2 regions of the Saccharicrinis fermentans DSM 9555 genome follow, and region 1 is predicted to be linked to the other one. Evidence: riboswitches for the same ligand, from Rfam matches in the RefSeq annotation. Region 1 holds a riboswitch; the other holds the start of a gene.
What was found. Region 1 has a riboswitch for thiamine pyrophosphate ahead of thiM (hydroxyethylthiazole kinase). Riboswitches for the same ligand answer to the same signal wherever they lie in the genome.
Positions count from the first base shown of each region.

Region 1 (5,266 bases):
AGCATTTCATAAATATGGTTCCTCATTTTCAAAAAAGCCTGTAGATAGTCAAATTGCTTTAAAAAAGGTCAGGTCAAGAATCTTTAGGAAACTTGTTTTTAGACGTATTGCTGCGGCAGCTGTTATTCTATTTATTTTTAGCACGGTTACGTATGTACTCCAAAAAGATTGGCATACGTCTGATGAACTGATTGCAAAAGATATTACTTCAGAATCTAAATCAGGTAAGCAAAAAGCCATATTAATATTACAGGATGGTACAACTAAAAGTTTGACAACAAAGTCTGCTATAAAGGTGCAGCAAGGGCAAACTTTACTGCAACAGTCCGAGGAAGGCTTGTTTTATGTTGCTGGCCACCAAAAAACAGATAAATTAGTTTATAATACTCTCAAGATTCCCAGAGGAGGAGAATTTTTTATTGAGTTGTCAGATAAGAGTAAAGTGTGGTTGAATTCTGAAACTACACTTCGTTACCCAGTTTCCTTTACCAACAAACAAAGAGTTGTTGAACTGACAGGAGAAGCCTATTTTGAAGTCTCTAAAGATACTAAACGTCCATTCATCGTTATTTCAAATAATCATACTGTACAGGTTTTAGGAACTCAGTTCAATATTTCATCTTATCCTGAAGAAGCAGATATTAAAACTACCCTTGTACAGGGATCTGTTAAAGTAAAGGCTGGAGATGCTGATAACGTGATACTTAAGTCTAGTTTTCAGTCGGTATATCGTGTGGAAGATGATGTTGTTATTGCGAAAAAATTTCATGTTGGTATGAATGCCGGAGACTTCGATGGCGTAGCTGATTTGATTGCTAAATATCCGGAACGCTTTTCAAGTCCTTTAGATGTGCTTTGGTACGAACGAAGAGTTGAGCTTGCAGGTGAAGGTGATCGTTGGTTTGATTTGGTTAGAAGTGGCAGGACTGCAAGTGTTATGGGTGCTATTTATCCGGGTGTTGATTGGAATAAACATATTTATCTGCCCGTCGGTTTAATAGAACAAGGAAATTCGGGAAATACACTGACAGCTTATCCTGATGAGGTATATCCAGACCCAATTGAGTAGTTGAAATAGTACTTATAATTATTGTATATTATATTTTTATTTACCTTTGCATCAATAACTATTAGGGGTGCCTTTTATCATAGGCTGAGATAATACCCTTGAACCTGAAATGTATAATGACATCGTAGGGAAATGGTTTTGATATTTAAATACTAGTTTTATTTATATATGAGCCGTTTCGTATTTTACGAGACGGCTTTTTTGTTAGGTGACTATTGGTGTCAATAAAATAAATCTCATGATAAAGACAAATCAAGTAACGGAGGCTTTACTTAAAGTGCGGACAAAAGCACCGCTGGTTCATAATATTACCAATTATGTGGTAATGAATAATACAGCCAATGCCCTTCTTTCCATTGGTGCATCGCCTGTTATGGCGCATGCAATCAATGAGGTAGAAGATATGGTTGGGATAGCATCATCGCTGGTAATAAACATGGGTACATTGAGTGATAGCTGGGTAAAAGCCATGATCTTGGCCGGTAAAAAAGCCAAAGAAAAAGGTATTCCTGTCATTTTTGATCCGGTAGGTGTGGGTGCCACTCCTTATCGTATTGAGGTGGCACAGCAAATACTTAAAGATTGTAATCCTTCTGTAATAAGGGGTAATGCATCGGAAATAATGGCGCTGTACAATTCTAATGCGAAAACAAAAGGTGTGGATAGCACCGTATCGTCTAATGTGGCACTTGATTCGGCTAAATTACTGGCAAAATCAATGAATGTTATTGTTGTGATCAGCGGCCAAACGGATTATATAACCGATGGTGATAGAGTGGTGTGTATTCATAACGGAAATACCATCATGGCAAAGGTTACAGGTATGGGCTGTACAGCCAGTGCTTTATGTGGCGCCTTTGCCGGAGCTGAAGAGGATTTATTTGTGGCTACTGTTAGTGCGATGGCCATTATGGGTATAGCAGGTGAAATAGCAGCTAAACAGTCTAAAGGACCGGGATCAATGCAAATTAATTTTTTAGATACTCTTTATAGTCTGCAAGCAGATGAAATTGTAAATAGGTTACGACATGAATAAGCGCTGGAGTGATCAAGCTTGGAATACGGTTCTTTATCATTATAATAAGATAACGGAACTCAAGTTTATTGAAGAGTTAATGGACGGAACCCTAGCGTCAGAGAAATTCTCCTTTTATATTCACCAAGATTCTATTTACCTGGGTGAATATGGAAGGGTTTTGGCTGGTATTGGGGCTCGTATGTCGAATGCAAAACAGCGTAGTCTATTTTTGAAATTTGCGTCAGATACCGTTTTTGTGGAGCAAGAATTACACCGAGGATATCAGGAGACATTGAAGGCTTATAAAACTTCGGAAGCTTCGCCTGCTTGTTTATTATACACTTCTTTTTTGCATAAACAGTTGGCCATGGAACCTATAGAGGTGGCAGTGGCTGCTATTTTGCCTTGTTTTGTGATATACGGAAAGATAGGTAATTATATAAAAGAGAATCAATGCAATGTGAATAATCCTTATCAACAATGGATTAATACCTATGGAGGAGAGGAGTTTACGCTGGCAGTCAAACAAGCAGAGCAGATAAGTAACGATTTGGCACAAAATACGACTGATGTAATACGTCAACAAATGACGGAAGCTTACGTTATGGCTTCGCGGATGGAATATATGTTTTGGGACAGTGCTTATAAACTAGAAAAATGGCCATTGAATGAGAGATAACCTGGATTTAAGTCTTTACCTGGTGACGGACCAAAAGTTGTCGAGAGGTAGAACGCATGAGTATATTGTGGAACAGGCTGTGAGGGGTGGCGTTACCATTGTTCAGTTACGCGAAAAAGATGTTTCGTCACGTGTGTTTTATGAATTGGCCAAATCCCTGATGGGACTATTGAGACCATTGAATATTCCTTTGATCATCAACGATAGGTTAGATATTGCATTGGCCGTTGAGGCCGATGGTTTGCATATTGGTCAAAGTGACTTGCCTTATGCGGTCGCCCGAAGATTGATGGGGAAGGATAAAATAATAGGTTTGTCTGTAGAAAATCTTGCACAGGCACGAGAGGCCAATGAGCTGGATGTTGATTATATTGGACTGTCTCCTGTGTTTTCTACTCGTACAAAACAAGATATCAATAAGCCTCTGGAGTTATCTGGAGTTAAAGAGATTATTGGTATTACTAAGCATAAAACGGTGGCTATTGGCGGTATGAATAGTTTGAATATTGAAAGTGTGATGAAGACCGGAGTAGATGGGATAGCAGTTGTGTCAGCTATTGTATCACAAGAGAACCCGCAGGAAGCAGCCTTTCGTCTTGCCTCTCTTATTCATCATGAAAAGTAATTGTACATGAAACTGGCATGGCCAGCACAATAACTAGATATACAGGAAAAAGAAATACGCGGTATTTATGAACACCTTTGAATATAAAATTTGGTGAATAATAAATTTTCAGATCCATATGACCATTAAAAAGTTTAATCTAAATACATGAAAAGTTATCATAGAGTACTGGCAATAGCTGGTAGTGATTCCGGAGGAGGAGCAGGTATTCAGGCTGATATTAAAGCCATATCGGCATGCGGTTGTTTTGCCACAACGGCCATTACGGCTATTACCGCTCAAAATACGGTGGGCGTATTAGATATACATCCTATCCCTATTGATACCTTGAAAAAACAGATGGAAGCGGTGCTTGGAGATATAGGTACGGATTGTGTAAAGATAGGGATGTTACATAATTCAGAAACCATTCTAACGGTTCAAGAGGTACTTGGTAGGTTTCAAATTACAAACATTGTGCTGGATCCGGTAATGGTGGCTACTTCTGGTAATCAATTGTTGCAATCAGAGGCTATTGAGACACTGAAACATGTGCTGATTCCTGCGGTGAGAGTCATTACTCCGAATTTACCGGAAGCCGAGATTTTATTGGGCGAAAAAATATTACATCAGGATGATTTTCCCCTACGGGCTCAGCAGCTTGGTAAAAGATACAAGGTGTCGGTTTTGTTAAAAGCAGGGCATCTGCATGATCGTGATTTGATAGATGTTTTTTATAATTATGAGAATAATGAAACACTTGAATTGAAATCAAAACGCATATTAACTAATAATATGCATGGAACTGGATGTACGCTTTCATCTGCATTATCGGCATTTCTAGCCAGAGGGTATGATCTTAATGAAGCTGTTTGTAAGGCGAAAGATTATGTCAATAATGCCATTGTCGAAGGTGCAAACTACCAGATAGGTAAGGGGCATGGGCCGGTAAAACATTTTTATGATTATTGGAATATACTTCTTTCATCCAAATAATAGACATAAAGTGTTTTTGTCAATATCACCCCTAAATTGACACTAATTTTTTTAGTAGACCGATGACTTTACATGATATTTTTACAATGAATTATTTGTAAAATATCAAAGTGAATGAAAAATCTACTATTTAAAAGTTCTATATTTTTATTGTTCGTATTTATAAATCCATTATTTGGATTTGCACAGAATATTCTTAAAAACCCAGGCTTTGAGTCTGATTTAAGTGATTGGGTATATGGATCATGGGGTGGCCCTTCGGCTTCTTTTGTTATTACAGATGAATTTGTCCAGGAAGGAAGCAAGGCTGCGAAGGCCACAGTTTCTGTTGCGGATGCGGATGCGGGAAAGATTTTTTTTCGTCAACAGAATTTGGCCCTATCAACGGATGAAGAGTATCACCTTAGTTTTTATATATTCAGTAATTCGGGGAATGAAGAGTCTATTGATTTGTCTGTTTATTCTCATACCAATATGGATGGTGCTGCTTGGGGGACTGTCTTTAGTGTTACAGATATCACATTTCAAGGGGATGGAAACTGGCATAAGATAGCGTATTCTTTCACTCCATCTGTTGTGGCGGGAGAGCCCGATTTTGATCATCTTGCTTTATCTCTTAGTTTGGCTCGTAATGTAAGTACCATTTATCTGGATCATTTTGTTTTGACTACGGATATGGTTGATGAAGCCCATGAAGCTCAACATTATTATGTGAGTAAAGTGGGTGATGATGCGAATGTAGGTTCAGAAGATAGCCCGTTTCTTACTATTGCAAAGGCTGCATCCATGGTAAAAGCTGGAGATGTGGTTACCATTAAGGAAGGTACTTATGAAGAGACCTTAGCGCCTGCTAGCTCTGGTACGGCCGAAAAACCTATTGTTTTTCAGGCGGCTGCAGGT
Region 1 is NZ_KI912107.1:2,295,745-2,301,010, reverse strand. It holds gene CYTFE_RS28605 (FecR domain-containing protein) at 1-1,069, shown strand, start outside; TPP riboswitch at 1,123-1,217, shown strand; gene thiM (hydroxyethylthiazole kinase) at 1,308-2,105, shown strand; gene tenA (thiaminase II) at 2,098-2,766, shown strand; gene thiE (thiamine phosphate synthase) at 2,756-3,391, shown strand; gene thiD (bifunctional hydroxymethylpyrimidine kinase/phosphomethylpyrimidine kinase) at 3,539-4,366, shown strand; partial or broken gene CYTFE_RS31890 (carbohydrate binding domain-containing protein) at 4,481-5,194, shown strand.

Region 2 (5,266 bases), 330 kb from region 1:
CATCGCAAATAGCGGCTATATCCGGTCTGTCGTTTATTACAAAATTGGTAGAGCTATTTTTTGTGATGCTTTTGATCTCCTTTCCAATCTTAATGAGTTCTTTGTCACTAAGGTGTTTTTCGCGTAACTGAAGCATTTTTACACCATGTAAAACACATTTTTCTGCAATGACGGAATAGGGTAGCTGAGGACGAGTTAAAATGATATAGGTTCCAAAATTCTCCATCCTATTTATTTAAGTTGTCGGCTATTAAATTGGCCACTTTTTTACCAGACAATAGCATTCCTCCAAAGATAGGCCCCATCCTAAAGCCTCCGCTAACCCCATTGGAAGCCATTCCTGATACATACAAACCGGGGTAAATTTCTTTGGTGTTTTCTATGGTAGTGCGTTCGGCTTCGTCGATCGATAAGGATCTTTCTCCTTCTACCTTACCCGATGCCGTGAGCAATTGAATGTTATTCTTTCGTTCAAGGATTCGGGCTATATCACAATCGTGACCGGTACCATCGATTACTGCTTTGGCCATAATTACCAAGGGGTCAACGTGCATTTTCTCACGGTGAACAGGTGCCCAATTAAGAACGACACCACTTACCTTATTATCAAGAAATACTACGTCTTCTACAGATGTGCAGTTAAAAAATGTTGCACCGGCTTGGGTGGCATGATAAATGAGTGCACTGGTGGCATGTACCGAATCAAGGGTGTAGTAATCTTTGTCGTAATGCTTGTATGAAATATTCAATTCGTCCAGAATAGGTAAGGCCTCTTTCTGTATTACAATTTCATTGAACATCATGGCACCTCCCCACATGCCGCCTCCGGGTGCCAGTTTACGTTCGTATACGCTTACTTTAAACCCTTGCCTGGCCAGATAATAAGCTGCTACCATGCCCGATGGTCCTCCGCCTACAATGGCAACATCTACGGTTAAATTTTCTTTGAGTTTTTTGAAATAGGAATCAACAATTCCTACTGATACAATTTGTTCCATTTTACTGTTTATTTAAATGAATATTACAAATAAACAGGGGAATATAACTTTGGATAGTTGATTCTCACTTTACTTTCCTACGCAGGCATTATCCTGTTCAGGTTAAAGGGTATAATCTCAGCCTTGAAGTTAGGCACCCCTAGTTTATTTTTTACAAATGTATGATAAAATATTTTAATACTGTTAAAAAAGAGATAATAAAAGAAACCTGGCGTAAATTTTATATATCACAAGCAATTGATACTGGTGGATTTTTCTTGTGACCATTGGAAATGAAAGATATGAAAATATTTGTTCTGTGAAACCCTTTTATTATATGAATAGGCGGCTTTGGGTACAGTGTGTAGCACGGTTTTTGTTTTATTGTAGGGGGGCTTTGTTGATGGGTTAGTGAGTCTAAAATATACTGCTTTAACCGGGTTTGATGAGGATGTAGACAACGGTACAATATTCAGGCGAGATCCTTCATAAAATAATGGTCGGATTTGTATAAACACCCGTTGCTTATGTGCTAGATATTGTTTCTAAAGACCACTATTTTTGTAGTAGATAATTAATAGAGGCTGTTTAGTCTATTTATATAAAAAAAGGCTAGGACGGCAATGTTAACTTGTAAGCTAAAAATTAAGAAAGATGAATTGTAAGCATGCTATCATTGCGTTTTTTATAGCGCTACCTTTAATGACTTTATCGGCACAAAAGAAGTATAAACCGGAGTGGGAATCACTGCTTAAGTATGAAACACCTGAGTGGTTTAAAGATGTTAAGTTTGGTATTTTTATACATTGGGGCCCCACCACTGTTCCAGCCAATAACTCGGAATGGTACGGCTATCATATGTGGAACGAAGGACAAGTGGATGCCTTGGGAAATCCAAGTCAAGAAGCATCGAATGCCTATAAAAACCATGTGAAAGATTTTGGAAAGCCAGAGGATTTTGGCTATACCAAGTTTATACCCATGTTTAAAGCAGAGAAGTTTGATGCCAAGGAGTGGGTTGATTTATTTGAGGAGGCCGGGGCTAAATATATTGTTCCTGTGGGGGAGCATTGTGACGGTTTTGCCATGTATGATTCTAAAATTACCCGTTGGAAAGCTACTGAAATGGGTCCTAAGAAAGATATTGTAGGGTTGATATTTGATGAAGCTAAAAAGCGAGGTTTAAAAGTGGGTATGTCATCACATTTTGCTTATGGATGGCACTGGTGGACCTATAAGGAAAAGTTTGAAACGATGAATCCAGAATTAAAGGATTTCTATTGGACTAAGCATGATAGATGGGAACCTGCATCAAAAGAGTGGGTAAAACATTGGTATGAACGTTCTATGGATATGATGACCCAATATAAACCTGATCTTTTTTGGTTCGATCTGGGTTTCAGTGAACCGGCCTATGAAGAGTATCGTAAAAAATTTATCGCTAATTATTACAATCAAGGTTTAAAAAATAATCAGGAAGTAGTTCTGAATTACAAAAATATTAAATGGCGACCTGTGCCGGATGGTGCTGCGGTTCTTGATATTGAAAGTGGTAAGTTAGATCGTATTCGTGAAGAAGCTTGGCAAACAGATATGTCATTGGGAGGATGGCGTTGGGGGTATACCGATGACTATCAAATGCGGGAAGCAGGAGCCTATATTAACGACTTGATTGATATCGTAAGTAAAAATGGTTGTTTGCTTTTGAATGTGGCTCCTAATAAGCATGGTGTTATTCCTGAAGATCAGCAGGCTATTCTAAGAGAAATAGGTGCCTGGTTAAAGATTAATGGAGAAGGCATTTACAAAACGCGTCCTTTTACGGTATTTGGACAAGGCCCTACCAATGCAGTTATGAAGTTACATGGTAACATGCACGACAAAGGTTTTACTTCTGATGATGTACGTTATACCCAAAAAGGGCAAAATATATATGCTTTTATTTTGAAACAAAAGGAAGGTCGTACTACCTTCAGTTTTGATGCCTTGGGGTCGGATGACAGAATAATTAATGATGCCATTAAAAAAGTGTCTATCATGGGGTATGATAAAGCGATTAATTGGATTCAGAAAAATGACGAGCTGGTCGTTGAATTACCTCTGACAAGCACTTTGAAAAATGCCATTGGATTTAAAATAGAGCTGGAAGAAGCTCCGGATGATATCTTAAAAACAAAGTAGTAGCCTTGTCGCTTATTTTGTTGGTGATGAAGAATGAATGAGTTTCTCTCTAAATTCTTTTGGCGTTAGACCGAATTGGGTTTTAAACAATTTTGAAAAATGAGAATGGGTATTGAACCCAATTTCGGTCATAACATCAGATACTCTAACCGTAGGATTTTTTTCAAATATTAGTTTAGCCTTTTTTAGTCTGTAATGCGTAATAAACTGACCCACCGACTCACCTGTGAGAGCCTTTATTTTTCGGTTAAACTGCATGTAGCTGTATGCTAATTCCTGGGCAACATCTTCAACTTTCAGGTTAGAATTAGCAATGTTTTCATCAATAAAATCCACAAATTTTTTCAGTAAGTTATCGTCATAAGATGTAGATTCAATATTGTCTGTTACAAGGGAGTATTTTTCCTTGTAAGTTTGCTGTAGTTTTTTTCGCGAATCAAGTAGGTTGTTTATCTGAGCTGTTAAATGGTCTGCTCTAAATGGCTTTGAAATATAAGCATCTGCCCCCTTGGATATTCCTTCTATTCTTTCTTCCAGTGTATCTTTGGCTGTTAACATGATCAAGGGTATATGACAAGTCTTCGAATCATCTTTGATACGCTTGCACAACTCATTTCCATCCATTTCAGGCATCATTATATCACTGATGATTATGTCTGGTATATGTTTTTGTGCCAATTCAAAACCTTTTATGCCATTGATGGCCGTAAGGATCTGAAAATGTTGTTGGAAGATATCACTGATGAAATCAATCATATCTAAGTTGTCTTCCACAATTAAAATGCTTTGTTGTTTATCTTCTGATAATTCTTTATCACTGTTTTCTATACAGTATGGAGCTTTTATGTGGCTGTTTTGATATATAGCAACATTCGTAAAGGGTGTATGATTTAGGGGAAGCGTAAAGACAAACTCTGAGTTTTCACCATATTTACCAATTTCTTTGATGGTTCCCTTATGAAGTTCAATAAATTCTTTGGTCATTGAAAGTCCAATGCCAGTGCCTGAAGATTTGTTTTTAAGTTGATAAAATCGATCAAATATTTGTAGTTTCTTTGATGGGGGAATGCCTTCTCCTTCATTTAAAATACTGAATACAAATTCATTTTTATCTATTAATGATTTAATTAGCACCTGGCTATTTTTTTTTGAGTATTTGCATACATTTGAAATGAGATTGTACAGTACCTTTTCTATTTTATCATAGTCAAACCAGCATTCTATTTTTTCTACTTTATTTATAAATTGTACTTTCAATTCTGCCTTTTTAAATGCATATTCATACGCTAATAAAACGTCTTGAATTAGTTCATTGATATCTGCCTTCTGTAGATTCGCCTGCATTTTTTTCTGTTCAAGTTTCCTGAAATCAAGCAATTGGTTTATCAATCGCTGTAGCCGTAGTGCATTTCGTAATACCAGTGATAGGTTTTTTGAATCGCTACTTTTAGAATTTTTCATCATGCTTTCTACAGGGCCAATAATTAAAGATAAAGGCGTTTTAAATTCATGGGATACATTTGTGAAAAACTGTTGTTTCATTTCAAACAACTCTTTGTCTTGTTGTTTAGCTAATCCTTCCAACTTTAAAGATTGTTTTAACTGAGAAATATTGTGAAGGTATTTGTATATGATAAATAGCAGGCAGCAAAATACGAGTCCAAAAGATAGTTTGGCCATCCATGTTAAATACCAAGGAGGCAATATACAAATGTGTAACTCTTTTATTTCTTGGTTCTCAACGTTGTCGGAATTGAGTGCTTTTAATTGAAATGTATAATTGCCGTGCGGTAATCTTGGATAGTTTACGGTATTCTGTAAAGCCGATGTGCGATGCCAATTGTTATCAATACCTTTTAGTCTATACTTTATAGAGTTGTTTTCAGGAGAAGAATAATGTAAGGTTGAAAACTCAATTGTAAAGTTATTACATTCGTGGGGTATAGTGATTTGATCCAGCACTTCTAGGGATGCCGGTAATATGATTGTATTGTGTATCTTTTCATTGACCTTAATAGGTTTGCCCAGTATTTGTAATCCGGTGAGTGCTACTTGTGCAGGAATGTCGTTTATTAATATTCTATCAGGATTGAATGCCACGATACCAT
Region 2 is NZ_KI912107.1:1,967,595-1,972,860, reverse strand. It holds partial or broken gene thiE (thiamine phosphate synthase) at 1-136, opposite strand, end outside; gene CYTFE_RS0107755 (sulfide-dependent adenosine diphosphate thiazole synthase) at 228-998, opposite strand; TPP riboswitch at 1,056-1,149, opposite strand; gene CYTFE_RS0107745 (alpha-L-fucosidase) at 1,632-3,158, shown strand; gene CYTFE_RS0107740 (hybrid sensor histidine kinase/response regulator transcription factor) at 3,171-5,266, opposite strand, start outside.
Region 2: it holds a riboswitch for thiamine pyrophosphate, as region 1 does, so the genes downstream of both, CYTFE_RS0107755 (sulfide-dependent adenosine diphosphate thiazole synthase) here and thiM (hydroxyethylthiazole kinase) in region 1, are expected to answer to the same signal.